DNA from 4 places in the Rhizobium sp. PAMB 3174 genome. Region 4 is predicted to be linked to each of the others. Evidence: predicted binding sites of a transcription regulator. Region 4 holds the regulator's gene; each other region holds the start of a gene.
What was found. The regulator LexA, encoded in region 4, represses DNA repair genes until DNA is damaged. The targets are predictions, from matches to a motif close to TGTTCNNNNTGTGTTCNG.
Positions count from the first base shown of each region.

Region 1: ACU5AY_RS15315 (YifB family Mg chelatase-like AAA ATPase) is a predicted target of LexA. The motif match lies at 3,647-3,664, and genes of this name have one in related genera.
Region 2: ACU5AY_RS17785 (ImuA family protein) is a predicted target of LexA. The motif match lies at 3,671-3,688, and genes of this name have one in related genera.
Region 3: ACU5AY_RS14970 (DNA recombination protein RmuC) is a predicted target of LexA. The motif match lies at 3,816-3,833, and genes of this name have one in related genera.

Region 1 is NZ_CM128608.1:3,186,941-3,194,070, reverse strand. Features, by position in the region: gene ugpE (sn-glycerol-3-phosphate ABC transporter permease UgpE) at 1-847, shown strand, start outside; gene ACU5AY_RS15330 (sn-glycerol-3-phosphate import ATP-binding protein UgpC) at 850-1,908, shown strand; gene ACU5AY_RS15325 (cupin domain-containing protein) at 2,019-2,516, shown strand; gene gshB (glutathione synthase) at 2,615-3,562, shown strand; gene ACU5AY_RS15315 (YifB family Mg chelatase-like AAA ATPase) at 3,764-5,296, shown strand; gene cysK (cysteine synthase A) at 5,379-6,347, opposite strand; gene ACU5AY_RS15305 (LysE family translocator) at 6,577-7,130, shown strand, end outside.
Region 2 is NZ_CM128608.1:3,705,654-3,712,783, reverse strand. Features, by position in the region: gene ACU5AY_RS17795 (error-prone DNA polymerase) at 1-1,212, opposite strand, end outside; gene ACU5AY_RS17790 (Y-family DNA polymerase) at 1,209-2,744, opposite strand; gene ACU5AY_RS17785 (ImuA family protein) at 2,668-3,600, opposite strand; gene ACU5AY_RS17780 (metallopeptidase family protein) at 3,809-4,243, shown strand; gene ACU5AY_RS17775 (DUF1737 domain-containing protein) at 4,258-4,464, opposite strand; gene ACU5AY_RS17770 (HpcH/HpaI aldolase/citrate lyase family protein) at 4,467-5,372, opposite strand; gene ACU5AY_RS17765 (hypothetical protein) at 5,487-5,726, shown strand; gene leuD (3-isopropylmalate dehydratase small subunit) at 5,844-6,449, shown strand; gene ACU5AY_RS17755 (HAD-IIB family hydrolase) at 6,504-7,130, opposite strand, start outside.
Region 3 is NZ_CM128608.1:3,112,483-3,119,612, reverse strand. Features, by position in the region: gene ACU5AY_RS14985 (Hsp20 family protein) at 1-410, opposite strand, end outside; gene ACU5AY_RS14980 (nucleoside hydrolase) at 672-1,616, shown strand; gene ACU5AY_RS14975 (ribokinase) at 1,621-2,520, opposite strand; gene ACU5AY_RS14970 (DNA recombination protein RmuC) at 2,567-3,760, opposite strand; gene ACU5AY_RS14965 (methyl-accepting chemotaxis protein) at 4,055-5,569, shown strand; gene def (peptide deformylase) at 5,659-6,177, shown strand; gene fmt (methionyl-tRNA formyltransferase) at 6,244-7,130, shown strand, end outside.
Region 4 is NZ_CM128608.1:1,730,188-1,737,317, reverse strand. Features, by position in the region: gene gltA (citrate synthase) at 1-728, opposite strand, end outside; gene ACU5AY_RS08285 (ComEC/Rec2 family competence protein) at 1,027-3,498, shown strand; gene lexA (transcriptional repressor LexA) at 3,492-4,202, opposite strand; gene ACU5AY_RS08275 (ArnT family glycosyltransferase) at 4,351-6,033, opposite strand; gene ACU5AY_RS08270 (VOC family protein) at 6,193-7,092, shown strand; gene kdsA (3-deoxy-8-phosphooctulonate synthase) at 7,089-7,130, shown strand, end outside.

The sequences.
Region 1 (7,130 bases), 1.5 Mb from region 4:
GGTTGAAAACAGACCCGGTCTCAAGATCCTGTCGCACATCGTGCTCCTGATCGGCGTGGCCACCGTCGCCCTGCCGGTCTATATCGCCTTCATCGCGTCGACGCATGGACCGACCGACTTCCTGTCCGGGCTGATCCCGCTGACGCCAGGGGGCCATGGGTGGGAAAATTACAAGACCATGCTGACCAGCGGCATGGCATCTTCGGGCGCGCCGCCCGTCGGCCCCATGATGGTCAACAGCCTGGTCATGGCGCTGTCGATCGCCATCGGCAAGATTGCCATTTCCATCCTGTCGGCCTTCGCCATCGTCTATTTCCGCTTTCCCTTCCGGCAGTTCTGCTTCTGGATCATTTTCATCACCCTCATGCTGCCGGTCGAGGTTCGCATCGTGCCGACCTTCCAGGTCATCGCCAGCCTGCACCTGCTGGACAGCTATGCCGGTCTGTCGATCCCGCTGATTGCCTCGGCGACTGCGACCTTTCTGTTCCGCCAGTTCTTCCTGACGGTGCCGGACGAACTGCTCGAGGCGGCCCGCATCGACGGCGCCGGTCCGATGAAATTCTTCAGGGATATCCTCGTGCCGCTGTCGCGCACGAACATGGCGGCGCTCTTCGTCATCCTCTTCATCTATGGCTGGAACCAGTATCTCTGGCCGCTGATGGTGACGACCGATCCCCGCTATTACACCATCGTCATGGGCATCAAGCGCATGGCCGACGTCGCCGACGCAGAGCCGCAGTGGAACCTTGTCATGGCGACGGCCATGCTCGCCATGTTGCCGCCGGTCCTCGTGGTCGTCTTTATGCAGAGGCTCTTCGTAAAAGGCCTCGTGGAAACGGAGAAGTAACAATGGCGTCTATCGAAATCGACAAGGTCGGAAAGGTTTATACCGGCGGCGTTCAGGCCGTGGATAACGTTTCGATCTCGATCGCCGATGGCGAATTCATCGTGCTGGTCGGTCCGTCGGGCTGCGGCAAGTCCACGCTTCTGCGCATGGTCGCCGGGCTGGAGACGATTTCCAGCGGCACCGTCAGCATCGGCGGCAAGGTCGTCAACCGCATGGAGCCGGCCGAACGCGACATCGCCATGGTGTTCCAGAACTATGCGCTCTATCCGCATATGAGCGTCTACCAGAACCTGGCCTATGGTCTGAAGAACCGTGGCACACCGAAGGCCGAGATCGACGCGCGCGTCGCCGAAGCGGCCCGCATGCTGCAGCTGGAGCCTTATCTCGACCGCAAGCCGCGCGCCTTGTCCGGCGGCCAGCGCCAGCGCGTCGCCATGGGCCGCGCCATCGTGCGCAAGCCGGCGGCCTTCCTCTTCGATGAGCCGCTGTCGAACCTCGACGCCAAGCTGCGTGTCTCCATGCGCGGCGAGATCAAGCAGCTGCAGCGCCGCCTCGGCACGACGTCGATCTACGTCACCCACGATCAGCTCGAAGCCATGACGCTGGCCGATCGCCTCGTAGTGCTGAATGGCGGCCGTATCGAGCAGATCGGCACGCCGCTCGACGTCTATCACAATCCGGCCTCCACCTTCGTCGCGAGCTTCATCGGCTCGCCGGCGATGAACCTCGCCAAGGCATCCGTCGACGGCAACCAGCTGTCGATCGGCTCGGCCGTGATCGACCTTGAGGGCCGCTCGCTTCCGTCCGGTCCGTTGACCGTCGGCATGCGCGCCGAGGACATGAAGGTCTCCGAGGGCGGTGTGATCCGCATGAAGGTTTCCTACGTCGAGGAGCTCGGTTCGCAGCGCCTCGTCCACGGCATGGTCGGCGACGAAATGCTGAGCGCCGCCGTGCCGGCGCAAACCCCGATCGGCGACGATGTCGCCTTTTCGATCGTTCCCGAGCGGCTGCATTTCTTCGAGACCTCTTCGGGCCGGCGCATTGTGGCGGCGGGTGCCTGAGCGGCATGCGCTAAGCGACCCGCTCGCTAAAATTTTAACGAGCGGGTGAACCGGGACGAAACCCCCTGCATGCTAGGCCTTTTCGGCACAAACAGCATGTGGGGGATACCATGCCTTTGAAATTCATTGCCGCCGCCGTCGTTCTGGCGATCAAAGTACGCAACCGCTCTAACGAGTCGGCGCGAAGCCCTGTCGTCGCGAGCGGGCTCGACGCATTCGAGATGAAGCCGGCGCCCATCAATCCGGACTGGATCATCGAGGGAAATCCGGAAGCGCGTTGCGGCTTCCAGCCCGAGTCGGAAAACCGTGCCGTCATGACCGCCGTGTGGGATTGCACCGCCGGCACGTTCCGATGGAACTTCAGCTGGGAAGAGACCGTCCTGATCCTCGAAGGGGAAGTCGAGGTCACGGCTGAAGACGGAACTGTCACCGTCTTGCGCAAGGGTGATGTCGGCTATTTCGCCAGTGGTACCTGGGCGACCTGGCGGGTCGAAAACTATGTCAGGAAGGTTGCGGTCCTGCCCAAGCCACGCTCGATGCTCATTGCGGCCATGACGCGGCTCGCAAGCCCCCGGGCGTCCCGCGCCGGCGCGCAATGGGCTGCCTGATCAGGCTGGCTCTTCGACCGCAAATCGCAGCCTGCGGCCCGTTGCCATTCGGGCCGCCTCACCCTAAATGAGGATGGCCTTTCAAACGGGGAGTTCTCATGGCGGCGATCAAGAATGTAGCGGTCCAGATGGATCATGTGTCCGGCATCAACATCGCCGGCGATTCCACCTTCGCCATGAGCCTTGAAGCGCAATCGCGCGGCTACAAGCTTTTCCATTATACGCCGAACAAGCTGAGTCTCCGCGACGGCAAGGTCTATGCCACCGTCGAGCCGATGGAACTGCGCGACGTCAAGGGCGACCATTTCACGCTCGGCGCGCCGGAGCGCATCGATCTGTCGACCATGGACGTCGTCCTGCTGCGCCAGGATCCGCCCTTCGACATGGCCTATATCACTTCGACCCATCTGCTCGAACGCATTCATCCCAAGACGCTGGTCGTCAACGATCCGGCATGGGTGCGCAATTCGCCGGAGAAGATCTTCGTCACCGAATTCGCCGACCTGATGCCGCAGACGCTGATCACCCGCGATTTCGCCGAGATCGCCCGCTTCCGCGACGAGATGGGCGATATCATCCTGAAGCCGCTCTACGGCAATGGCGGCGCTGGGGTCTTCCACTCCTCGCGCGACGATCGCAACTTCACCTCGCTTCTCGAAATGTTCGACCAGATGTTCCGCGAGCCCTTCATCGCCCAGCAGTATCTGCCGGCCGTGCGCAAGGGCGACAAGCGCATCATCCTCGTCGACGGCGAGTTCGCCGGCGCGATCAACCGCGTTCCGGCCGAAACCGACAGCCGCTCCAACATGCATGTCGGCGGCCGCGCCGAGGCGACCGAACTGACGGCGCGCGAGAAGGAAATCTGGGAGCGCATCGGCCCGTCGCTGAAGGAGCGCGGCTTCCTGCTCGTCGGCATAGATGTGATCGGTGACTACATGACCGAGATCAACGTGACGTCCCCGACCGGCATCCGCGAGGTGAAGAAGTTCGGCGGCGCCGATATCGCCTCGCTTCTCTGGGATGCGATCGAACGCAAACGGACCTGATCGCGGGTTCCTTGAACCGCAGTGGACCCCACCTGTTCTCGGGCTGCAACCTGATGCAACCGTAGAGCTATCCTTGCGTGCATTTGTTCTGTTAATGTTCTTGTCTTGTCCGATCTGATATGCAACACTGCCTCCGGTAGCTCATGAAGAGCCCGGCAGGCGATGGTTGTGCCTGCCGCTTCCATGATGGAGGGGACAGGCATGGTCGCTCGCGTCAGTACGGTCGCATTCCAGGGCATCGAGGGCGTGCCCGTCGATGTTCAGGTCATGGTCGCCCCCGGCAAGGTGGGAATCCAGATCGTCGGTCTGCCGGACAAGGCGGTGGCCGAAAGCCGCGAACGGGTGCAGGCCGCCCTGCATGCCTCCGGCCTGTCGCTGCCGGGCAAACGCGTCACGGTCAATCTCGCACCGGCGGACCTGCCGAAGGAAGGCTCCCACTTCGACCTTCCGATTGCGCTCGGATTGATGGCCGCTCTGGGCGCCATTCCGGCCGATGCGCTCGGCGGCTATGTGGTGCTCGGCGAACTCAATCTCGACGGCACGATTGCCGCTGTCGCCGGTGCGCTGCCGGCCGCGATCGGCGCCAATGCGCTCGGCAAGGGGCTGATCTGCCCGGCCGAAAGCGGCCCGGAGGCCGCCTGGGCCGGTGCCGATATCGACATTCTCGCACCCCGCAGCCTGATCGCGCTCGCCAATCATTTCCGCGGAACGCAGGTCCTCTCACGTCCGAAAGCGGCGATCCGCGCCAATCCCGCCAACCTGCCGGATCTGGTCGAGATCAAGGGGCAGGAAAGCGCCAAGCGGGCGCTCGAAGTGGCCGCGGCCGGAGGGCATAATCTGCTGATGGTTGGCCCGCCCGGTTCTGGGAAATCGATGCTGGCGTCGCGCCTGCCGTCCATCCTGCCACCGCTGTCGGCCGGCGAACTGCTCGACGTTTCCATGGTCCATTCGATTGCCGGACAGCTCTCCGGCGGCAAGCTCTCCGACCGCCGGCCGTATCGCACGCCGCACCACTCGGCGACCATGGCCGCGCTCGTCGGCGGCGGGTTGAGGGCGAAGCCGGGGGAGGCGTCGCTTGCCCATCACGGCGTTCTCTTTCTCGACGAACTGCCGGAATTCTCGCCGCAGGCGCTTGATGCACTGCGCCAGCCTCTCGAAACCGGCGAATGCATCATCGCCCGGGCCAATCACCGGGTCTCCTATCCGGCCGAGTTCCAGCTCGTCGCCGCCATGAATCCCTGCCGCTGCGGCATGGCCGGCGAGCCGGGGCATTCCTGCGCCCGCGGTCCGCGTTGCGCCGCCGATTATCAGGCCCGCATTTCCGGGCCGCTGCTCGACCGTATCGATATCCGCATCGACGTGCCCGCCGTCTCCGCCATCGATCTCATCCAGCCTGTCGCCGCGGAGGCGAGTGCCGATGTCGCCAGGCGCGTGGCCCGCGCTCGCGCTTTGCAGCGCGACCGCTTTGCCGAGCTCGGCGAGGCGCGGTTGCGCATCAATGCGCGCGCCTCCACCGCGCTTGTCGAAAAGATCGCCAATCCGGATCCCGGTGGCCTGCAGCTCCTGCGCGACGCCGCAGAGAAGATGAAGTTTTCCGCGCGTGGCTATCATCGTGTCCTGAAGGTGGCGCGCACGCTCGCCGATCTCGACGGCGTGGAAACCGTCGGCCGCATTCATCTCGCCGAGGCGATCTCCTATCGCATTGCTGGAGAGAGGCTCACGGCAGCGGCTTGACCGTGTCGATCGCGCGACAAACAGAAACGCGGGAGGATTTCTCCTCCCGCGTTACAAATGGCAGCGAGTGTGCCGTGTCGGCTCAGCCGCCGAGGCCGTCGAACAGAGCCGTCGACAGGTAGCGCTCGGCAAAGGACGGGATGATGACGACGATCGTCTTGCCGGCGTTTTCCTCGCGTTGGCCGACCTTGATCGCCGCCGTCAGTGCCGCGCCGGACGAAATGCCGACCGGAAGGCCTTCGAGGCGGGCAACCTCGCGGGCAAGCGAGAAGGCTTCGTCATTCGTGACCGTGACGATCTCGTCATAGACATGCGTGTCGAGGATCGGCGGCGCGAAGCCGGCGCCGATGCCCTGGATCTTGTGCGGACCCGGATTACCGCCGGAAAGCACCGGGCTGTCGGCCGGCTCGACGGCCACGACCTTGACGCCCGGCTTCTTGGATTTAAGCACCTGGCCGACGCCTGTGATCGTGCCGCCCGTACCGATGCCGGCAACGAAGATGTCGACCGAACCGTCGGTATCGTTCCAGATTTCCTCGGCCGTCGTCTTGCGGTGGATTTCGGGGTTGGCCGGGTTTTCGAACTGCTGCGGGATCACGGCGCCCTCGGTCGAGGCGGCCAGTTCCTCGGCCTTGGCGATCGCGCCCTTCATGCCCTTCGGGCCTTCGGTTAGCACCAGTTCGGCGCCGAGCAGCGCCAGCATCTTGCGGCGCTCCACCGACATGGTTTCCGGCATGGTGAGGATCAGCTTGTAGCCCTTGGCGGCGGCGGCAAAGGCCAGTGCGATGCCGGTATTGCCGGAGGTCGGTTCGACGAGCGTCGTCTTGCCGGGGGCGATCTTGCCTTCTGCTTCCATGCTCTCGATCATGGCGACGCCGATGCGGTCCTTGACGGAGGAGATCGGGTTGAAGAATTCGAGCTTGGCGAGAAGATTGGCTTTCACGCCCTTGGCCTCGGCCAGCTTGTCGAGACGCACGATGGGCGTGTCGCCGATCGTGTCGATGATCGAATTGTAGATCCGGCCGCGGCCGGGCTTGCGTGCATCTGCCATGGTGCTCTCCCTTGATTGGTTGTGAGCCAAGATAGGGTGCCGCCGCCGGAATTGCCAGCGACCGCAGAGCCGCCGAAGGTTCAGACGGAGAATGCAATTTCGATTTTCGACCCGCTGCGGGAATGTCGTTTCATGTTCCGGCAAATGCCACGGTGACAAGAAATCCCTTGCCGGCAAAATCGCAATCACGCTTCATTCGGCCATTCAACCCGCCGCAGGAACACAGCCCATGCCGGATCTCGCCCATATCGCAGGCTTTGCCCTTATTGCGCTCGGCATGGTGCTGACGCCGGGTCCGAACATGATCTACCTGATCTCACGGTCGATCTGCCAGGGACCGGTTGCCGGGCTGATCTCGCTTGGCGGCGTGGCGCTCGGTTTCGTCTTCTACATGCTCTCGGCCGCCCTCGGCATCACAGTTCTGGTCATGGCGGTGCCGCTCGCCTATGACGCCCTGCGTCTGGCGGGCGCCCTCTACCTTCTCTATCTCGCCTGGAATGCGGTCAGGCCCGGCGGGCACTCGCCCTTCGCCGTCCGGCAGCTGCCGAAGGACAGCCCGAGGAAGCTGTTTCTCATGGGGCTTTTCACCAACCTGCTGAACCCGAAGGCGGCCGTGCTCTACCTTTCCCTGCTGCCACAGTTCATCGACCCGGCAAAAGGTCAGGTCCTGCTGCAGTCGCTGGTCTTCGGCAGCACGCAGATCGCTGTCAGCGTCACGGTAAACGCCATCATCGCAGTCACGGCCGGCTCGATCGCGCTATTCCTCGCCCGTCGTCCCTTCTG
Region 2 (7,130 bases), 2.0 Mb from region 4:
GGCCCGGTCCCGGCCGTATTTCGCGTAGATATACTGGATGACCTCCTCACGACGGGCGTGCTCGAAATCGACGTCGATATCCGGCGGCTCGCCGCGTTCCGGCGAGATGAAACGCTCGAACAGGAGATCCGTCAGGGTCGGATCGACTTCGGTGATCTTCAGGCAGAAGCAGATCGTCGAATTGGCTGCCGAGCCGCGCCCCTGGCAAAGAATGCCCTGGGAGCGGGCATAACGCACGATATCCCACACCGTCAGGAAATAGGGCTCGTAGCGAAGCTCTCCCACCAGAGCGAGCTCATGCTCGATCTGCCGGTGCACCCGCTCCGGAAGACCATCCGGATAGCGTTCCGCCGCACCCTCATAGGTGAGACGCCGCAAGGTCTCGGCCGGCGTTTCACCCGCGACCGACTCGTCCGGATATTCGTATTTCAACTCCTCCAGCGAGAATTGCAGCTTGCCGAAGAATTCAAGGCTGTTGGCGACCGCCTCGGGATAGTGCCGGAAAATCCGCGTCATCTCCTGCGGCCGCTTCAGATGCCGCTCGGCATTGGGCGACAGCAGATGACCGGCGGCGGTAACCGTCACATGCTCGCGGATCGCCGTCACCACGTCGGCAAGCGGGCGACGCTCGGGCTGGTGATAGAGGGCATCATTGGTGGCCAGCAGCTTCAATCCGGCTGACTGGGCCAACCGGGCAAGGCCGGCAAAGATCTCGCGATCCCGCCCGTCATAATGGGGAACCAGCGCCAGATAGGCATCACTACCGGCTCGCCGACGAAGCCGCGACAGGAAAGCCAGCAGATCGTCAAAGCCCGCATCGCGGTCCGGCAGGACCGCGAGAAGCAGATCGTCCGCCCATTCGAAGAGATCGCTTTCATGAAGCGTACAGTCCCCCTTCTTCGAACGCAGATTGCCTTGGGTCAGAAGACGGCAGAGATGCCCCCAGCCCCTGCGGTTCTTCGGATAGGCGAGAATGTCCGGCGTGCCGTCGGAAAACACCAGCCGGGCGCCCGGCTGATAGGGAATGTTCTCCTCCTTCGCCATCAGATGCGCTCGAACGACACCGGCCACCGTGTTCCGGTCGGCGAGACCGAAGCCGGCAAGCTTCATTCGCGCCGCCGTCACGGCCAGTTCTTCCGGATGCGACGCGCCCTCCAGAAAGGAAAAATTGCTCTTCAGGCCGAGCTCGGCAAACCCCTGATCCGCATTCATGCGAAAACTCCGTGCAGGAACCAGCGCGGCACGCCGGCTTCCCGCTCGTAAAGCCCTTCCCTGAAGAGCCAGAAGCGGCGCCCGGCTTCATCCTCGATCCGGAAATAGTCGCGGGTCGGATGCGCCTCGCCATCAATCCACCATTCGGCCGCCAGCCGCTCGGGCCCCTCGGCTCGCAGAACCCGGTGAAGGGCCCGGCGCCAGCGGAAATGGACGGGCGGCCCCTCGGGCACGTCGGCCATCGCCTCCACCGGTTCGGGGTGGCGGAAGATGCGCAGCGGCCGCTCGGCCCTGAAGGGCGGCGGGCGGGGCTGCCCGACGGCGGACAGACAGTCGGCGGCCTCGCCTGCCGGCATCAGGACGGAGGCGCGCTCCGGCCAATGGCTTTCCCGCGTCATCGGCACCCTCAGGCAATCGGCGCCCAGCCGGGCGCTCACCCGGTCGACGAAGGCGGCAAACGACCGGCCCTCATCCTCCTCGCCGGTAAAATCCGGCTGCTGCTCACGGCAGGGCGCTGCCTGCAGCACGTTGAGCCGCAGCATCTCGAAGCCGTAGCCGGCATCATAGCTCTCATGCAGGGCCGTAAAGCGTTCCTTGAAGAGCGCGCCGATGCGCGGCGCCTCGCGGATCGGCAGGGAAGCGCCGGCAAGAATGCGGAACACCTTGCCGTCGACCCGGAAGAGGAGCAGCTCGAACTGCAATCCGCCCTCTCCGCGCGCCTCGAAGCCGGATTTCAGGGAGCCCGCCAGCTGTCCGGCGAGATGGAGAAGATCGTCCTCATCGCCGACCGGTTCGGAGAGCCGCCGCTCGGCGGACAAGATGGCGACCGGACGGCGCGGCGACACCGATTCCCCCACCGATCCCAATGCCTGGTCGAGCCTGAGGAGCGGTTCGGGACCGAACCGTCGGGCCAGAGGCGCGCGGGGTGCCCCGAGAATGTCGCCGACCCGCTTGAGCCCCGACTTAGAAAGCGCCAGAAGCGTCTCCGCCGATAGGCGCAGACAGGCAAGCGGCATCGGAGCGAGGATCCTGGCCTCGTCCCCCTGAAACGAAACCGCCGGCCCGCCAAAGCGCGAACAGGCCCAGGCGAGCCCCGGCGAGGGGGCGATCGCGCCACGCACATCGAGCCCCATATGGAAAAGCCGTGTGAGAATATCCTCAAGCAGGGCCTGCTCGCCGCCGAAGAGATGGGCGCAGCCGGTGATGTCCAGAAAAAGACCGTCCGGCTGATCCAGCGCCACAAGCGGCGTATACCGGTCGCACCAGTCGGCAATGGCCTCCAGGAAGCGCAGGTCGGCGGCCTCGTCGGCGGCAATGACATCGAGGTCGGGCGACATGGCGCGCGCCTCCGCCGCGCCCTGGCCGCGCTTGAAGCCCATCCGTTCCGCCACCTCATCGAGCGCCGTCACCCGCATGGCGTTGTTGAGCTTGGCCACGCAGGCGACCGGCGGATGATCAGGACGCCCTGTCGAACGCCAGGACAGCCCCCAGCGCCTGCGGGCGATGCGATCCGTCGGCAGATGCGGAAACACCAGTGCCAGAATGCGTTGATCCCGCCGGGACGGAAACGGCGGCGGCATGAGAGGCAGGGCGGAAAAACTGACGGTCATCGGGGTTCCACTCCAGTTCGAACTCGGCAAGGATCGCGTGATGGCTTTTTTCGACGGTAAGACGAAAGGCGGGATGGCCAAGGCTCGCCTCCAGCCGGCTTCCGTCGGAAAGCCCGCGCAGGCCGGACGGCGCCGGGCGGACATTGAGGCGCAGGAGCGCGCTGCTCGCCTCCTCCTCTCCGCCCTGCCGGACGAGAAGCAGGGGGACGCACGCCTCCCGCGCCCGCAAATGCAGGCGGCGGCTTTCCGTCAGGCCGAAATGCCTGGGATTGCCGCAGACCTCCAGGACGACGGCGGAAAACGAGCCGCTAGCGAGCGCCGTTTCCGTCAACCAGAGGGTTTCCTCCAGTTGGCGCGACGCCGCATAAAGCAGGCTCTCCGGCCGCAGGCCGAAATCCTTGAGCCCGGCGGCATAGGGCAGGCCCGCCTCTCGTCCGGCCATGGCATCGGCAATCCAGATCAGGCGCCCATGGCCGCCCTTCGCCTCCAGCCTCGCCTGCATCAGCGCGCAGACGGCAAGCGCGAAGCCACTAGCGGCCGCCGCCCCGGACAACCGCTCGGAACGCAGCTCAACGAGCCCCGAGGACGGCAGGCCGCCCTGGAGTTGCTCATCAACCTCGGCGATGCCCAGAGGCACGACCGGATCCGGCGTCTCCTGGCGCTTCTGCCAGGCGGCATCGCTGCGCGCGGCGGCGACCACGGCGCCACGCCCTTCGATGCGATCGATCTCTGCCTGCAGGGCAGCAACAGTCTGCCGCGCCACGGCCAGCTCTGCCATGACGTTCACTCCTTGGAAATTTTGACGTTTACAGAACCGGCCCGGAGCGTTGCGCACTCTACGGTCCAAATGTTCCCGTTATGTTCTTATGGATTCCAGAGCGCTCGAAAAGAGTCAACCAAAATCTCAGGATTTTGGCCTGCTGCCGGACAGGGTCTCGAAATGATCTGCAGGAAACGCTATATGAGCGCCATGACAAGGAGCATACATGGCCCGCATTGACTTGAGTGAAAACTGGCGGGACAGCCACGCGCCGACGATCAGCGTCTTCGAGTCGCTGGCCATAGAGGCCTATGGCAATCTTCCCGAGGAGTTTCGCCAGCTGACCGGCAACCTCGTGATCGAGGTGACCGATTTCCCGACGGACGAGGTTTTCGAGGACATGGCGCTGGAAACACCGTTCGATCTGCTCGGCCTGTTCGAAGGCCGTGGCATTTCCGAGCGCTTCTCGCTCGAAACCGGTGAGCTGCCGAACCACATAACGCTCTACCGCCGTCCGATCCTCGACTACTGGGCCGAGAATGACGAGACGCTGGGCGACATCGTCACCCATGTGCTGATCCATGAGATCGGCCACCATTTCGGCCTGAGCGACGACGACATGCAGCGCATCGAGGAAACCGCCGATACGATCAGCCGCTGAAGCTTACCGCGCAGCTATTGCTCGGAAAGCTTCATGTCGGGCTGGTAGTCCTTGCCGTGAACATCCTTCACGACCGCCTGCCCGCATTGCATGACGCCGGCCTCTGCATTGAACGCATAGGTCGGGGAACCGGCGAGCGACCAGCCCTGGTTCAGGGCCGCCGTCACCTTGTGGCAGAAGGAAGCATCGTCCGGACCGGTCAGAAAGCGATAGAGTTTCATCGTCAGGCCTTTTTGCGTTCGGCAATCATGCGCGCCTTATGGACGAGGACTTCGGCTTCGGCAAGATGCAGCCGCTCGACCATGCGCCCGTCCATGTTGATGACGCCCATGCCCGCCGCTTCCGGCACGGCGAACGCGGCAATGATCGCCTCGGCTTCCCGAAGCGCCAGGTCGCTGGGTCCGAACGCCGCATTGGCCGGGCCGATCTGGGCCGGATGAATGAGCATCTTGCCATCAAACCCCATGGCCCGGCCCTGCGCGCATTCGGCGGCAAAGGCGCCGAGATCCTTGAAATCGTTGGAAACGCTGTCGATCACGTCGAGGCCATAGGCCCGCGCCGCCAGCACTGTCTGCATCAGCCAGGGGACGAGATAGGAGCGGGAGGGCTCCGGCGGGACGCCGGTCGACTTGCGCAGGTCGTTGAGCCCGACGACGAGGCAATCGAGCCGTGACGCCTGCGTAAGGCCGGACGCCGCGAGCGCCGTCAGGTTCAGGATCGCCTTGGGGGTCTCGATCATCGCCCAGATGCGCAGGCTTTCCGGCGCATCGGCCTCGGCCAGGCGGTCGAGCACGGCGAAGATATCCTCCGGCTCCTCGACCTTCGGGATGAGGACGGCATCGGGCCGGCAGGCAAGAACGCAGTCCATGTCGGCGGTATGAAACGCGGTCCCCGGCTCGTTGACGCGGATGATCGTTTCCATTGCGCCGGCGGGCCTGTCGGTCAGTGCGTCCAAGAGATTTTGCCGCGCCTCGACCTTCATCTCCGGGGCGACGGAATCCTCGAGGTCGAAGATCACGGCATCGCAGCCAAGCGAGGCGACCTTGGCGATCGCCCGCTGGTTGGCCGCGGGCACGCAAAGCACCGAGCGGCGGATACGGACGGGGTGAATGGGCGCTGAAGGCATCATGACAAAGTCATGCCAAGCTTTGCCGCGCCGCGCAAGCTCCGACAAATGGCCGCATCCCTCTTGAAAGCGCCGCAATGAAATCTCACATTGCTCATCATGAAAGGATTTTTCCCGATGCAGAACATTCGCGCCATCCTCCTCACCGTTGCCGGAGCCGCCCTTGTCGGCCTGACGTTCGTTTTCGCGGCGTCGCTGACGGTTGCCTTCACCGGCATTCTCGCCCTCGTGATGATCGGCCGCGCCATCTCCCTTCGCCTGAAGCCGGCCCACGTTCACGCCCGCACCGCCAAAGGTCGCGAGGAAGACCGGATGCGCATCTGGAACGACGGTCGCGGCACCATCATCGACCTTTGAGCGAGAAGAAGTTTTTTCTTCATTTTTGCCCGATTTTGCTCTATTGCCGGGGCAACTGAAATTCCGGACGGTCATAAGGCGCCGTCCGGTTCATGTATGAGAAGGCAGGAAGGGCTTATGGACAAGTTCGTCAAACTCACCGGCGTCGCCGCACCCTACCCGGTCGTCAATATCGACACCGACATGATCATTCCGAAGGATTACCTGAAGACGATCAAGCGCACCGGCCTCGGCACGGGTCTTTTCGCGGAAGCCCGTTACCTTGACGACGGCTCGCTCAACCCCGATTTCGTGCTGAACAAGCCGGCCTACCAGAAAGCCCAGATTCTTGTCGCAGGCGACAATTTCGGCTGCGGCTCCTCGCGCGAGCATGCCCCGTGGGCGCTTCTCGACTTCGGCATCCGCTGCGTCATCTCGACGAGCTTCGCCGACATCTTCTACAACAACTGCTTCAAGAACGGCATCCTGCCGATCAAGGTGACGCCGGAAGAGCTGGAAAAGCTTCTCGACGACGCAAGCCGCGGCGCCAACGCCGTGCTGACGGTCGATCTGGAGAGCCAGGAAATCACCGGTCCGGATGGCGGCAAGATCTCCTTCGAGATCGACGAATTCAAGCGCCACTGCCTGCTGAACGGCCTCGACGACATTGGCCTGACGCTGGAAAAGGTCTCGTCGATCGACACGTTCGAAAAGAAGAACGCCGAAGTTCATCCCTGGGCCTGAAGCCCGGCGGATGTCAGGAACGGACCGGCCCATCGGAAACGGCGGGCCGGTTTTTTATTGGCCGACGCCCCAGTGTTTCAGTCCCTCGATCACGCCATCGGCCATATGCGCCTTCGCGCGGTAATAGCGGTTGTCTTTCGACGTGAGGGCCACCAGTTCCGGCAGCGCATTGCCGACGACCACGCCGCGCACCTCCGACAGGCGGAACATGCCGGCATCATTGCCGCTGTCGCCGGCGACGACGACCTGGCCTAGGCTGATGCCGAGGCTGTCGCATAGCCAGGTCAGCGCCTCGCCCTTGTCGGCCCGGTCGGGAAGGACATCGAGATCGCGGCTGCTCGAATAGACGAGCCTTGCCGCATAGCCGGCCTCCTGCAGCCGCTGTTCAATATCCTGAATTTCCGCTTCGTCGGCGTCGCGCAGATACCAGCTGGACTTGTGGCCGTGCTGGTAGCGTTCCGGCTGCCGCTCGATGCCGGGAATACTCCGCATCACCTCGTCGATCGCCATCACGTCGAAATCCTCACCGAGCATCGATAGAAAACCGGCCCGGTCGACGTCCGGATGGTCGCCGGAGAGCATGGTGCCGACGCCGCCGATATAGATATCCGGAGGCGGCAGGCCTTCCTCCGCCACGACGTCCTCCATATCGTCGATCAGCCGGCCGCTGTTATAGACCAG
Region 3 (7,130 bases), 1.4 Mb from region 4:
ATTTTCTTTACCATACGCGCCGGCTCCGGGCGAATAAGGTCGACGCAGAGCAGGCCGTTGCGCAGCGTCGCGCCGAGCACATGCATGCCCTCGGCGAGCACGAACATCCGCTGGAACTGGCGGGCGGCGATGCCGCGGTAGAGATAGTCGCGCTCTTCCTGCTCGATCTGTCGGCCACGGATGATCAGCTGGTTTTCCTCCGTCGTGACATCAAGGTCGTCCTCGGAAAAACCGGCGACGGCGAGCGTGATGCGCAGCTTCTCCGGATCGCCGGACCGTCGGTCGGCGCTGATGCGCTCGATATTGTAGGGCGGATAGCCGTCGCTCGCCTTGGAGATGCGCTCCAGCGTCTTTTCCATGGCGTCAAAGCCCAGGAGAAGCGGGCTGGCGAAGGGGGGCATGCGGCTCATTGTTCTTCAAGTCCTTGCTTTCAAGCGACTATGCCGGACCCGCAAGACGGCGTCCGTTACCGGCCAATATGGGGATGACGCGCGCGCCGCGCAACTCACAGGCCGCACCTTTTGGCGAAGTTTTGCAAGACATGGTGTATCGCATATCGCTTCCCGCCGACGGACCGCCATGTCGCCTTGACTTTCGGCCCGACTGTCCTTTTCAATCCGGCTCCCGACAGGCCGCTTCCGGCCGCACATTCCCTCATACAGGACGACATCATGGCCTCTCCCAGAAAGATCATCATCGACACGGACCCCGGGCAGGATGACGCCGCCGCCATCATGCTTGCCTTCGGCAGCCCGGACGAAATCGAGGTTCTGGGCATCACGGCGGTGGCCGGAAACGTGCCGCTGGCACTGACCAGCCGCAATGTCCGCCTGCTCTGCGAAGTCTGCGGCCGGACGGACACCAAGGTGTTTGCCGGCGCCGACAAGCCGATCGCAAGGCCGCTCGTGACGGCCGAGCACGTGCACGGCAAGACCGGGCTCGACGGCCCGGAATGGTGGGAACCGACAATGCCGCTGCAGGAGGGGCATGCCGTCGACTTCATCATCGACACGCTGCGCCGCGAGCCGGAAGGCACGGTCACGCTCTGCACGCTCGGGCCGCTGACGAACATCGCGCTCGCCCTTCAGAAGGCGCCGGACATCGCGCCGCGCGTGAAGGAGCTGGTGATGATGGGCGGCGCCTATTTCGAGGTCGGCAACATCACGCCGGCGGCGGAATTCAACATCTATGTCGATCCGGAAGCCGCCGCCGTCGTCTTCCGCGCCGGCATTCCGATCGTGATGATGCCGCTCGATGTCACCCACAAGCTGCTGACACTGAAGCGCCGGGTCGCCAGGATGGCGGAGATCGGCACGAAGGCGGCGAAGGTCATGGTCGAGATGCTGGAATTCTTCGAGCGCTTCGATATCGAGAAATACGGCTCCGACGGCGGACCGCTGCACGATCCGTCAGTCATCGCCTATCTGATCAGGCCGGAGCTTTTCACCGGACGCGACTGCAATGTCGAGATCGAGACGCAGTCGGAGCTGACGCTCGGCATGACCGTCGTCGACTGGTGGAAGGTGACGGACCGCAAGGTGAACGCCAAGGTGATCGGCGATGCGGATGCGGAAGGCTTCTTCGACCTGCTGACGGAGCGGCTGTCCCGCCTCTGACGACCTAGAGGCGAGCGGCCACTTCCTCGGCCATGGGGATGGACGGTTGCGCGCCCGGCTTCAGGCAGGCAAGCGATCCGGCCGCTGCCGCCCGGCGGAGTGCTGCGGCGAAGTCGAGGCCCTGGTCGAGGCTGGCGGCGAAGTAGCCGCAGAAGGTGTCGCCCGCGCCGACCGTATCGACCGGCTCGATGACGAGGCCCTTGGTGCTGTGGAATGCGCCGTCATGCATGGCGATGACGCCGTCGCCGCCAAGCGTGACGATCAGGGTCTGGCCGGTGGCCGCATGCAGGCGCTTCAACTCGGCGACACGCTCGTCCGCCGTCTGGCTTTCGACGCCGGCCCGTTGGGCGAACTCCGTCTCGTTGGCAATGACGATGTCGGCGCGCTCGGCGAGACGCGCCGCCTCGGCGCTCATCGGCGCGGTATTGAACACGGTGATGACGCCGCGCGCCTTGGCCGCGTCGAGCGCATGTTCGACCGTGCCGGCGGGAATTTCCATCTGCAGCAGCAGGTAGTCGCCCTTCGACATGGCCGCGAGCGCCGCGTCCGCGTCCTCTGTGGTGACCGTGCCGTTGGCGCCCGGCACCACGGCGATCATGTTCTCGCCGTCCGAACCCACCAGGATGAGGGCGGTTCCCGTCGGCTCGTCCGTCTCCTTGATCATGGAGAGACCGGTGCCGGCTTCTCTCAGCATGGCGATTGCCGAACCGGCAAATTCGTCCCTGCCGATCGCGCCGGCCATCTCGACCTTGGAGCCAGCCCGCCGTGCGGCGAGCGCCTGGTTGGAGCCCTTGCCGCCGGCGGCGGTGGAAAATCCGTTGCCGGACACCGTTTCGCCCGGCTTCGGCAGATGGCCCACCGTTGCAATGAGGTCGAGATTGATGGAGCCGAGAATGGTGATCATGAAGGTAAGTCCTGTCTGAAATTTGGCGCGACACTGCCCGACGGGATCACTCCTCGTCAACCAGTCTCAGCGTCAAATGCCCGGTCCTGCTTTCGACCGTGCGATCGGGGCGTGCGGTCGTTGCAGACGGCGCGGGCGCCAACGGCGCCTGCTGCAGCTCCAGCGCCGCGATCTTGTCGCCGCGCCGCGTGAGTTTCGCCGTCGAGGTCAGGATCTGCTCGACATCCTTCTCCGCCATGTTGAAATGCGCCTGCAGCTTGCGCACCCGGTCGTCCAGACGCCCGAGGTCGTCCATGAGGATTGCGACTTCGCCCTGGATCAGGTGCGCCTGTTCGCGCATGCGCTGGTCTTTCAGCATCGCCTGGATGACCTGGATCGACAGCATCAGGAGCGACGGCGAGACGATGATCACCCGGCTGCGCTGCGCCTTCTGGACGACCGCCTCGAATTCCTCGTGAATGCTGGCGAAGATCGATTCGGACGGCACGAACAGGAAGGCCATCTCCTGCGTTTCGCCGGCGATCAGGTATTTCTCCGCGATGTCGCGGATATGCGTTTCAAGATCCCGCCGGAATTGTGAGGCACGCGACTTGCGGTCGTCGGCAGTGGCGGCGTCGCGCATCGCATTCCAGCCTTCGAGTGGAAATTTCGCGTCGATGACGAGCGACGGCGCGCCGTTCGGCATCGTCACGGTGCAGTCCGGACGGGAGCCGTTGGAAAGCGTCGCCTGGAAATGATAGCCGCCCATCGGCAGGCCGTCGGCGATGATCGCTTCCATGCGCGCCTGACCGAAGGCGCCGCGTGTCTGCTTGTTGGAGAGGATCGCCTGCAGCCCGACGACATCCTTGGCGAGCGTCTGGATGTTGTTCTGCGCGGCGTCGATGACGGCGAGCCGCTCCTGCAGCTTGCGCAGATTGTCGCCGGTCGCCCGCGTCTGCTCGTTGATCGAGCTGCCGAGCCGGTGCGCCATGCCGTCGAGCCGATGGCCGATGGCATGGTTCAGTTCCTGCTGGCGCGCGCCGAACACGTCCGCCATGGCGGCAAGCCGGCCCTGCATCTCGGTCTGGCTGCGCAGCAGTTCCATCATCTGGGCGCGGGCCGCCTGCTGCTCCCGGACGGCCTTGCCGCGCAGGCGCAGCACGACAAGCAGAACCAGCAACATGATCACAAAAGCGGCGACGGCGGCTGCCGGAAAGGCGGGCATATTGGCCAGTTCGACAAGGGAAGGGAGATGCGGCATGGCGCTCCAGGGGGCTTTTGGTGGTCTGGACGGCAGTATGGCACGACGGTCGAGAGAGATCAAATAGGGAACAAAATTGGCGTGGCCATATGTTGCCCGGATGCTCAACCAATCGTTAAGGGTGCAGAACTAGAGGGGATGCAGCTTGGGTTAGAATTCCACCCCAAGATGTAAGGATATTCCACATAGTGTTTTTATATTTTAGCGGATTTTAAATAAACCGTTAGAATAGTGAAAGTTATGCAGCAGCGAAGGGTGGCCTGATGGTCACGATCGCGGAACCGGGGGATAAGCATGACAGCGCAACAAGGTAAGTCAGATCTTGCAGATCGCCTGGACTTCGTGGGTCTCGACCACGATGCCAGGAAGAGCCTGCAGGACGTCAGCGATGTCATTCGCGAATCGATCGGCCCTGCGCTGGACACTTTCTACGCCAAGGTCAAAAAGACCCCGCATACCGCCGCGTTCTTCCGCAATGACGATCATGTCGCCGGCGCCAAGAAGCGCCAGATGGAACACTGGGCCATCGTCAGCGCCGCGAAATATGACGAAAGCTATGTGGATGGCGTGACGGCGGTGGGCCGCGCCCATGCCCGCATCGGCCTGGAGCCGCGCTGGTACATCGGCGGCTATGCCGTCCTCATGGACCAGCTCGTCAGGGCGCTGGTCGACAAGCGCTGGCCAAGCCGCTTCGGCAAGGGCAAGTCTGCCCGGCTGGCCGACGAGATCGGCGCGGTCGTCAAGGCGGCGCTGCTGGACATGGACTACTCGATTTCCGTCTACCTCGACATCCTCGCCCGCGAACGCGCCGAGGCCGAGGAGGCCAAGCGGATCGCCGAGGCCGAGCAGGCCGCAGCTCTCGCCGAACTCACCAAGGCGCTCGACGCGCTGTCCGAGGGAGACCTGGAGGCACGGCTGCCGCAGGACATGCCGGGCAATTTCGCCAAGATGGTCGCCGACTACAACCAGGCCATGGACGGCCTGCGCGAGACGATCGGCACCGTGGGAAGCGCCGCCGAGCGCATCCTCAGCGAGACGACCGGCATTTCCGAATCGGCCGACGACCTGGCGCATCGCACGGAGCAGCAGGCCGCAGGCCTTGAGGAAAGCACCGCCGCGCTGCACGAGCTCACACAGAACGTGACGACGACTGCCGAGGGCGCCGCGAAGGCATCCGGAGCGGTCAAGGCGGCCCTCGGCGAGGCGGAAACCTCCGGCGCCGTGGTGCGCCAGGCGGTGACCGCGATGGGCGAGATCGAGAAATCGTCGGAGGAAATCTCCAAGATCATCGGCGTCATCGACGAGATCGCCTTCCAGACCAACCTGCTGGCGCTCAATGCCGGCGTCGAGGCGGCGCGTGCCGGTGAAGCCGGCCGCGGCTTTGCCGTCGTCGCCCAGGAAGTGCGCGAACTGGCGCAGCGCTGCGCCGGCGCGGCCAAGGAAATCAAGGGCCTGATCTCGCAGAGTTCTAGCCAGGTGCAATCCGGTGTCGGACTGGTCAACAGCACGGGCGAGGCGCTGGAAAGCATCATCCACCGCATCGGCGAGATCGACGCGACGGTTTCCGGCATCGCCGGCGCTGCCTCCGATCAGTCCGGTGGCCTGCGCGAGGTCAACCAGGCGATCGCCGCCATGGACCAGATCACCCAGCAGAACGCCGGCATGGTGGAACGCACCTCCGGCCAGACGCGCGCACTGCGCGACGAAGTCGAGCGGCTGACGATGGCACTGCGCCGCTTCCGCACCCATGGTGGCGAACGGCAGTCGAACGACGCCGGGCATTTCCAGCCGTTGCGCCGCAGCGCCTGACGAACAGGGCGTGTGCCGGCGAAAAAAGTTTCGCCGGCTTTGTTTGTCCGCATTCACTCCGCGCAAAAGATGGGGTAAGGGACGACGCCATGACGATCAAACCACTTATCATACTGCCGGATCCGGTGCTGCGTCAGCTCTCCGCCCCCATCGAACAGGTGGGCGACGACGTGCGCAAGCTGGCCGACGACATGCTGGAAACCATGTATGACGCCCCCGGCATCGGCCTGGCCGCGATCCAGATCGGCGTGCCGAAGCGCATGCTGGTGATCGACGTGTCGCGCGACGACGAGGACAAGGCGCCGCAGGTTTTCATCAATCCGGAAATCCTCGCCACGTCCGATGACCGTTCGGTCTACGAGGAGGGGTGCCTTTCCATCCCGAACTACTATGCCGAGGTGGAACGCCCGGCATCGCTGACCGTGCGCTATGTCGACCGCGATGGCAAACAGCAGACCATGGATGCCGACGGCCTGCTGGCGACCTGCCTGCAGCACGAGATCGATCACCTGAACGGCATCCTGTTCATCGATCACATCTCCAAGCTGAAGCGCGATATGGTGATCCGCAAGTTCACCAAGGCGGCCAAGAGCGGCGGCAAGCTCTGAAAAGGGCTTGATTTGCGGCCGATAAGTCCGTTTGAAGGAGCCTGAACGACAACAGGCGGTTCGAACATGTCTCTTCGCATCATTTTCATGGGTACGCCCGATTTCTCGGTGCCGACGCTGAGGGCGCTGAAGGATGCCGGCCACGAGATCGTCGCCGTCTACACCCAGCCGCCGCGCCCGGCCGGCCGCCGCGGGCTCGATCTCACCAAGTCGCCCGTGCATCAGGCCGCCGAGCTTCTGGGTATTCCGGTCGCCACCCCCGTCAATTTCAAGGATGAAGACGAGCGCCGGCGGTTCCGCGATCTCGACGCCGACGTCGCCGTCGTCGTCGCCTATGGCCTGCTGCTGCCCGAGGCGATCCTGACCGGCACGCGGCTCGGCTGCTACAACGGCCATGCCTCGCTGCTGCCGCGCTGGCGGGGGGCGGCACCGATCCAGCGGGCGATCATGGCCGGCGACGAAGAGACCGGCATGATGGTCATGAAGATGGAGAAGGGGCTCGATACCGGCCCGGTCGCCTTGACCGCGAAAGTCGCGATCGGCCCGGAGACGACGGCCGGCGAACTCCACGACCGGCTGATGCATGCGGGCGCGAAGCTGATGGCCGAGGCGATGGGGAAGCTCGAGGATGGCGACCTGCCGCTGACCCCGCAGGCCGAAGAGGGCGTCCTCTACGCCGCCAAGATCGCCAAGGAAGAGGCCCGCATCGATTTTTCCCGTAGCGCTCGCGAGGTCGATTGCCATATCCGCGGTCTGGCGCCCTTTCCCGGTGCCTGGTTCGAGGCGGATTTTGGTGGCAAGCATGAACGCGTCAAGGTGCTGGGCTCCATTCTCGGTGACGGCAACGGCGAACCCGGCACCGTGCTGGACGACAGGCTGAACATCGCCTGCGGCATGGGCGCCGTTCGCCTGACCCGGCTGCAGAAGGCCGGCGGCAAGCCGATGGATGCGGA
Region 4 (7,130 bases):
CCGGCCAGGCGAACCGTCGACGTCGAGGCGTTCTGCTCGTGGTCGGCGTGCAGGATGAAGATGCGGTCCATGGCGCGCGAAAGCACCGGATTGACCTTGTACTCTTCACACGGCACGGCGAAGCACATGCGCAGGAAGTTCGACGAGTAGTCGAGATCGTTCTTCGGATAAACGAAGGGCTGGCCGATATGGTATTTGTAGGCCATGGCCGCGATCGTCGGCATCTTGGCGATCATGCGCAGGCTTGCGACCATGCGCTGATGCGGATCGGTGATGTCGGTCGAGTCGTGATAGAAGGCCGACAGCGCGCCGACGCAACCGCACATGACGGCCATAGGGTGGGCGTCGCGGCGGAAGCCGGTGAAGAAGCGGCTCATTTGCTCGTGAACCATCGTGTGATGCGTCACGCGGTAGTCGAAGTCCTTCTTCTGCGTTTCGGTCGGCAGTTCGCCGTACAGCAGCAGATAGCAGGTCTCGAGGAAGTCGCCGTGTTCTGCGAGCTGCTCGATCGGGTAGCCGCGGTGCAGGAGCACGCCTTCGTCGCCGTCGATAAAGGTGATCTTCGATTCACAGGCGGCGGTCGAGGTGAAACCCGGATCGTAGGTAAAGGAGCCGGTGTGCTTGTAAAGCGTGCCGATATCGACGACGCTCGGGCCAATGGTGCCTTCTCGAACCGGCAATTCGACCTGCTTGTCTCCAAGTGTCAAGGCAGCGCTTTTGTCTGTCATGCTCTTCCTCCAGATAGGGCGGGCTGGCGCCTCTAAGTGGCGCCACGGTTATTAGCGTCAATCGCTTAGCTATATGATCCTGGCGCGGATGCCAAGCTATCCGGCGGCCAAATTGTGCATCGCGAAATCAACTTTGCGACTTTCCCGTGGCCAAGCCGAGCCGCAACCTCGAACTTTGGCATCAACCGTAGTCGAATGACGCGCCATGCGGGGGCTTCGGTTGATTTTTCGTTTGTCGAAATCGCCTTGCGATTGCAGAATGCAACCGGGTGAGGGTGGTCTTTGACGGGGGCCGCATATGGCCGATGCCGGAGAGAAGAGGCGTCTTGGCAACCGGGCGCTGGCGCGCGACCCGCAGCGCGTGGTTCCGCTTGATCTGCCGGCGCCAGAGCGCGGCGGGGCCGGGCGCCATCGCACGTTCCGTCTGGGCGACCTTCACGGAAAACTGCGGCTTGCCCTGGCCGAAGAGCGCCGCTTTCGTCATGACTTTCTCTTCTCGCCGGTCCTGCTCGGACTGGGAGCCGTCGTCTGGTTCAGCCTGGCGCACGACCCGCCCACGCCTGCCATTTTCCTGTTGGCTGCCGTGGCTTTAGTGGGTGCTGTTGCCGCCGGGCATCATCGCCCGCTGATGCGATATGCCGCAATCGCCGTGCTGCTTCTGGCGCTCGGCATGGGGCTGGCTGCTTTCGAGACATGGCGGACCGGGACCGTCGTGCTGGATACGCCGATCGTCACCCGGATCACCGGCCGGATCGAGAGCCGCGAAATCGATGACAATGGCGGCTGGCGCTATCTGATCAATGTCTCGGCGACCAGCGAGCCGGCCCTTCGTCGCCCTCCTGAAAGAGTGGCCGTGCTGGCGCGAAACGACCATGAGCCATTGCTGCCCGGCGAAATGATCAGCGGCAAGGCGCGGCTCTCGCCGCCCTCCGGTCCGGCCCTGCCGGGCAGCTATAACTTCGCATTCTTCTCTTACTATCAGGGGATCGGTGCGGTCGGCTTCTTCTACGGTTCTCCCGAAAGAGTGGCTGTGGGGCAGCGTGCATCCCTTCTTGACCGCGCCCGTCTTGCGATCGAGATGCTGCGCGACACGATTTCCGCCCGTATACGGGCGACGCTCGCAGGCGATACCGGGGCGTTTGCCTCGGCCATCGTCACCGGTCAGAGACGCGCGCTGTCGGATGAGACGGCGGAAGCCTTGCGCATGTCGGGATTGGCGCATGTGATCGCCATTTCTGGCCTGCACATGGCGCTCGCGGCAGGCCTCTTCTTTGCCGGCCTGCGCACGACACTCGCCCTGTTCCCGGCCCTCGTGCAACGCTTCCCGGTCAAGAAATGGGCCGCTGCCGCCGCCCTGGCCGGGGCATTCGGCTATCTGCTGATTTCCGGATTGCAGGTATCGGCGATCCGTGCCTTCATCATGCTGGCATTGATGCTGGTCGCAGTCCTCATCGACCGGCCGGCGATCAGCCTCAGGAACGTCGCGCTCGCGGCGCTGATCATTCTTGCCGTCACGCCGTCCGCCGTCATGGGGCCGAGCTTCCAGATGTCGTTTGCCGCGACGGTGGCGCTTGTGGCGGGATATAGATGGTGGCGGATGCGATCGGTGGACCGGAGCGCGCCGCGCCGCCGGTCCGGTATCATCGCCCTTGCCGCGAAAGCCGGCGGGTTTGCTTCGGCGTTGGCGCTTACATCGGCGATCGGCGGGACTGCAACGGCGATCTTCGCGCTGGAGCATTTCTACCGCCTCGCGCCCTATGGCTTCGCCGCCAATCTCATCGCCATGCCGGTCGTCACCTTCGTGGTCATGCCGGCCGGCCTGGTATCCGTCCTCGCCATGCCGTTCGGGCTCGAGCATTGGCCGCTGCGCCTCATGGGGGTTGGGCTGGACATCGTCATCGCGGTGGCCCGAGAGGTCGCCGGCTGGGACAGCGGAGTTTCATCCGGACGCCTGCCGCCCTATGCCTTCGAACTCTCGGTCGCCGGCTTTCTGCTTCTGGTCCTGCTGCGCAGTCGCCTCAGATATGTCGGCCTGCCGCTGATGGCCGTGGCGGTTGCGCTGATCGCATACGGACCGACAAACTCGTCTCCTGCGCTGATTATCAGCGAGGACGGCAGGCTGGCGGCCCTCATTGCCGATGGACGGCTAGAGACGAACCGCAGTCGTCCGCCATCCTTCATCTTCGAACAATGGCAGCGGGCGCTCGCCATGCCGAAGGGCGAGGGGCCGGACATGGCGGATGGGGAGCCCGTTCCGGCCGACCAGACAGAAAAAGGAGGAGAGCAGCCACGGCTGCCGGCCTCCGTCTTGAATGCGGAGCGACTGGCTATGGAAAAGGCCCTGAATGGGGAGATATCCCGCTTCCACTGCAGGAAGGCCGCCTGGTGCGCCGGTCAGGTTACGGCGTCGGGCGGAACCGCATTGCGGGTGGTGACGGTGGAGAAACCCGCCTATGCCGGACCCGCCTGCGACATCGCCGATGTGGTCATCGTGCCGTTCCGCCTCGGCTACGACACGTGCCGCTCGGGCGCGACATTGCTTATGGCGGAACGGCTGCGAAGAACCGGATCGATCGAACTCCATGCGGCATCGGACGGCATTGGCTTTGAGGCCAGGACGGCAGTCGGCGCAATCGACCGGCCCTGGACCCGGCATCGATACTACGACTGGCGGACAAACGCCTTCCCGATCACGCAGGAAACGGGCACATGGCCGCTTGTTCCACGTCCGCGTTATACGGACGCAGCCAGGCGTGTCACCGGTCAGTGATAGCGGCGGATGAGGCCGACGAGCTTGCCCTGAACCTTGACCCGATCGGAGGCGAAGATACGCGTCTCATAGGCCGGGTTGGCGGCTTCGAGTGCAATCGACGCACCCTTGCGGCGGAAGCGCTTGAGCGTTGCTTCCTCGTCGTCGACCAATGCCACGACGATCTCGCCCGGATTGGCGCTGCTGACATTCTTGATGATGACAGTATCGCCATCGAGGATGCCGGCTTCGATCATCGAGTCGCCCTTGACCTCCAGCGCATAGTGTTCGCCGGAGCCCAGCATTTCCATCGGCACGGACAGGCTGTGCGTGTTGTTCTGGATGGCGGAGATCGGCACACCGGCGGCGATGCGGCCCATGACCGGGACGCTGACGGTGTCGTTCGCCGGTTCCGGTGCCTTGGGGGTGGGCGCGGGCTTCGGCTTGCCGAGGCTGCCTTCGATGACGCTTGGCGAAAAGCCGCGGCGCGGCTGCAGGCTCGGCGAATAGGCTTCGGGAAGCTTGATGACTTCCAGCGCACGCGCCCGGTTCGGCAGGCGGCGGATGAAGCCGCGCTCCTCGAGCGCCGTGATCAGCCGGTGAATGCCGGACTTGGACGCGAGATTGAGTGCATCCTTCATCTCGTCAAAGGATGGCGGAACGCCGGATTCCTTCATCCGCTCGTGAATGAAGAGAAGCAGTTCCTGTTGCTTTCGCGTCAGCATGAATCGGCACCTTCCAGAATCATGAAACAAATACAGAACGGACACTATATGTTCCCACTGTGTTCCGCAAGTGCCTAAAATATCGTGAAAGCGGGGCCCGGTGTCGCAGGAACTGCCGATTTTTGCTGCCGCCGGTCGGCTATGAGCGTTAGCGCGTCGGATCGAGTGCGATGTAGGCGCGCTCGGCTTCCGCTGCGCGTGTCTCGGCGAGCGTGCCGGAGAGAACGGCCTTCATGAGGACGGCCGGATCGATCGAACGCCAGCCGCCACTGACCGCCGTCACGTCGTACCCGTCGGCGGCGAGCCGGTCGGCTTCCGTCTTCTCCAGCGTGATGACGGCCTTGAAGCGATCGCCGGCTTCGACGTCCGCAAGCTTTCGTCGCTGCAGGAAAGGTCGTTCGACGCCGCTGTGCAATCGTGCCTCGGAGGCGACGATGTCAGACCCAAGGAAGACGATGTCGTCGGCGGGCAGGTCGAGCTGGGCGACCTTGTCGGCAATCGGCTTTCCAAGGTCGGGCATGCCGAAGGCGGCGACGACGGGATAGATGGCAAGCAGGATCGCCATTGGCAGGGCGGAGAGTGCCAGAACCATGGGCCGGAAGGCCTCGCGATTGGCGATGCGCCAGACGAGCAACAGGCCGAGGGCGATGGCAACCACGATCGCAACCGTTACCTTGGCACTCAGCAGCTGGGCCGAAACGCCGTAGAGGATGGCGAAGGTGAGGGCCAGGCCGATCACCGAGAATTTGAGAAACAGGCTCAGATAGCGCGATGTCGTCTCGCGCTCCAGCGAGGCGAGGCCGACCGCCATCAGGATCGACAGAGCGGGAAGAGACGGAATGATGTAGCGATGGTCCGGTTTGAAGGCGGGCGCGAACATGGCGATGTTGAGCGCAATCCAGCCTGCAAGCAGCAGGGCCGACGCGCCGAGCTGCCGGAAGCCCGGCACTTTGCGCGTAGCGATCGCGGTCGCCGCAATCACGAAAAGCCAGCCGATCACGGGCGCCAGCAGGCCGGCAAGGCTGAGACCGACGGAGTCGAACACCGCGAAAACCGAGAATTCCAGCTTGGTGCGCACCTGATCGCCGACGAACTGGTTGTCGAGCGCCGAGCTCGACCGCAGCACCTGGTAGACGAACCACCAGCCGGCGAGAGCCATGGAGAAGAGAATCGGCAGCGGGGCGATCAGCCGGCGAAAATGAACGCGGCACGAGGGAAAGAGGACGATCAGACCGAAGACGCAGGCCGGTGGCGCCAGCGCCGGAATGCCCTTCGTCAGGATCGCCATCGCCGTTCCGCCATAGGCAAGCCAGGCGTCCCATCTGTCTTCTTCGCCGGCGAAGAGCAGGCCGGCAAAGCCGTAAAGGGCGATGAGCATGAACAGCGTCAGCGGAATGTCGGGAATCGCCGTGACGGCGGAGCGCAGGAAGACGAAATTGCCGGCGAGCATGGCGAGCGAGAACAGGGCGATCTCATCGTCGCCCGTCAGCCGCTTGGCCAGCCTGTAGGTGACGAACAGGATGGCGGCCGCGCCGAGCAGCCAGAAGATGCGCGAGCCGATGACACCGATGCCGAAGATTTCCATGCCGGCGACGCTCATCCAGTAGGCGAACGGCGGCTTCTTCAGCCGCACAGCATCCTCGCCGGTGCGCGGTGTCAGGTAGTCGCCGCTCTCCATCATCAGCGCCGCGCCCTGCGAATAATGGCGCTCGTCCGGATAATGCAGGATCATGCTCTCGGCGAAGGGAAAGATCGCGACCAGGAAGGCAATGACGAAGATCGCCGCGATCGTGCGGTTCGAACTCGCAATAGCGGCAAGCGTCTGCGGCATGTCGGCGCGGTTTCCCATTGATGCGTTGTGCGGTCACCTGTGTCCACATTTTTGCCGGCAAATCAACCGATGGCGGGGTGGGGCGACGAATGTTCGCGCCAAGACTTGCAAATCGGCCACGGATGAAGCACATCAGCGGCGAAATGGAGGAAGTCGCACATGGATGCAACCGGGTCTGCCGGCCGCCGCCTTCTGGATCATCTGGTTCTGCCGGTGACGTCAATTGCGATGTCCCGCGCGCGGCTCGCCCAACTCGGCTTCACCGTCGCCCCCGACGGCATTCATCCCTTCGGCACTGCGAATTCCTGCGTCTTCCTGTCCGACGGCACCTATCTGGAGCCGCTGGCCGTAGCCGATCGTGAGGCCTGCGAGGCGGCCGCGCTCAACGGCAACACCTTCATCGCCCGCGATCAGGCCATTCGCTTTCGCCACGGCGATGAGGGACTAACCGCCATCGTCGTCAACACGAGCGACGCCGATGCCGATCACCAGCGTTTTGCCGCAAGCGGCGTCTCCGCCGGTCCCATGCTGTCCTTCTCCCGGGTCGGCCGCCTGCCGGACGGCACCGAAAGGATGGCCAGTTTCAAGCTCGCCTTTGCCGCCGACCTCAGGTCGCCGGACTTCTTTGCCTTCGCCTGCCAGCGCATCGCGGCCTTGCCGTCCGCCGGCAAGGCGCTGGAAACCCACGAGAATGGGGTGACCGGTATTGCCCAGGTTGTGCTTTCCGAGCCGAACCCGGCCGACTTCAAGGACTTTCTGCAGATGGTCGCGGTCAGTCACGACACGGCCGAGCATCCGTTCGGCATGGATGTCGGGCTCGATAACGCCATCATCGCCACGCTTAATCCCGCTGGCCTGAAGGATCGGTTCGGCCTCAAGGGTTCCACCCATGCCCGCGGCTTGCGTGGCCGGGCGGTCGTGTTCAAGGTCATGGATATCGAGCGGTTGAAGGCCTGTCTCGCCGAAAACGGCGTCGCCTTCGAGGAGCGCGCCAGCCGCATTCTGGTGCCGCATGAGCCCGGTCAGGGCGTTCTTTTTGCATTCGAGGAAGAAAAATGAGCGATCAAACCAATTCTGCAGTCGTTGTCGGTAACGGC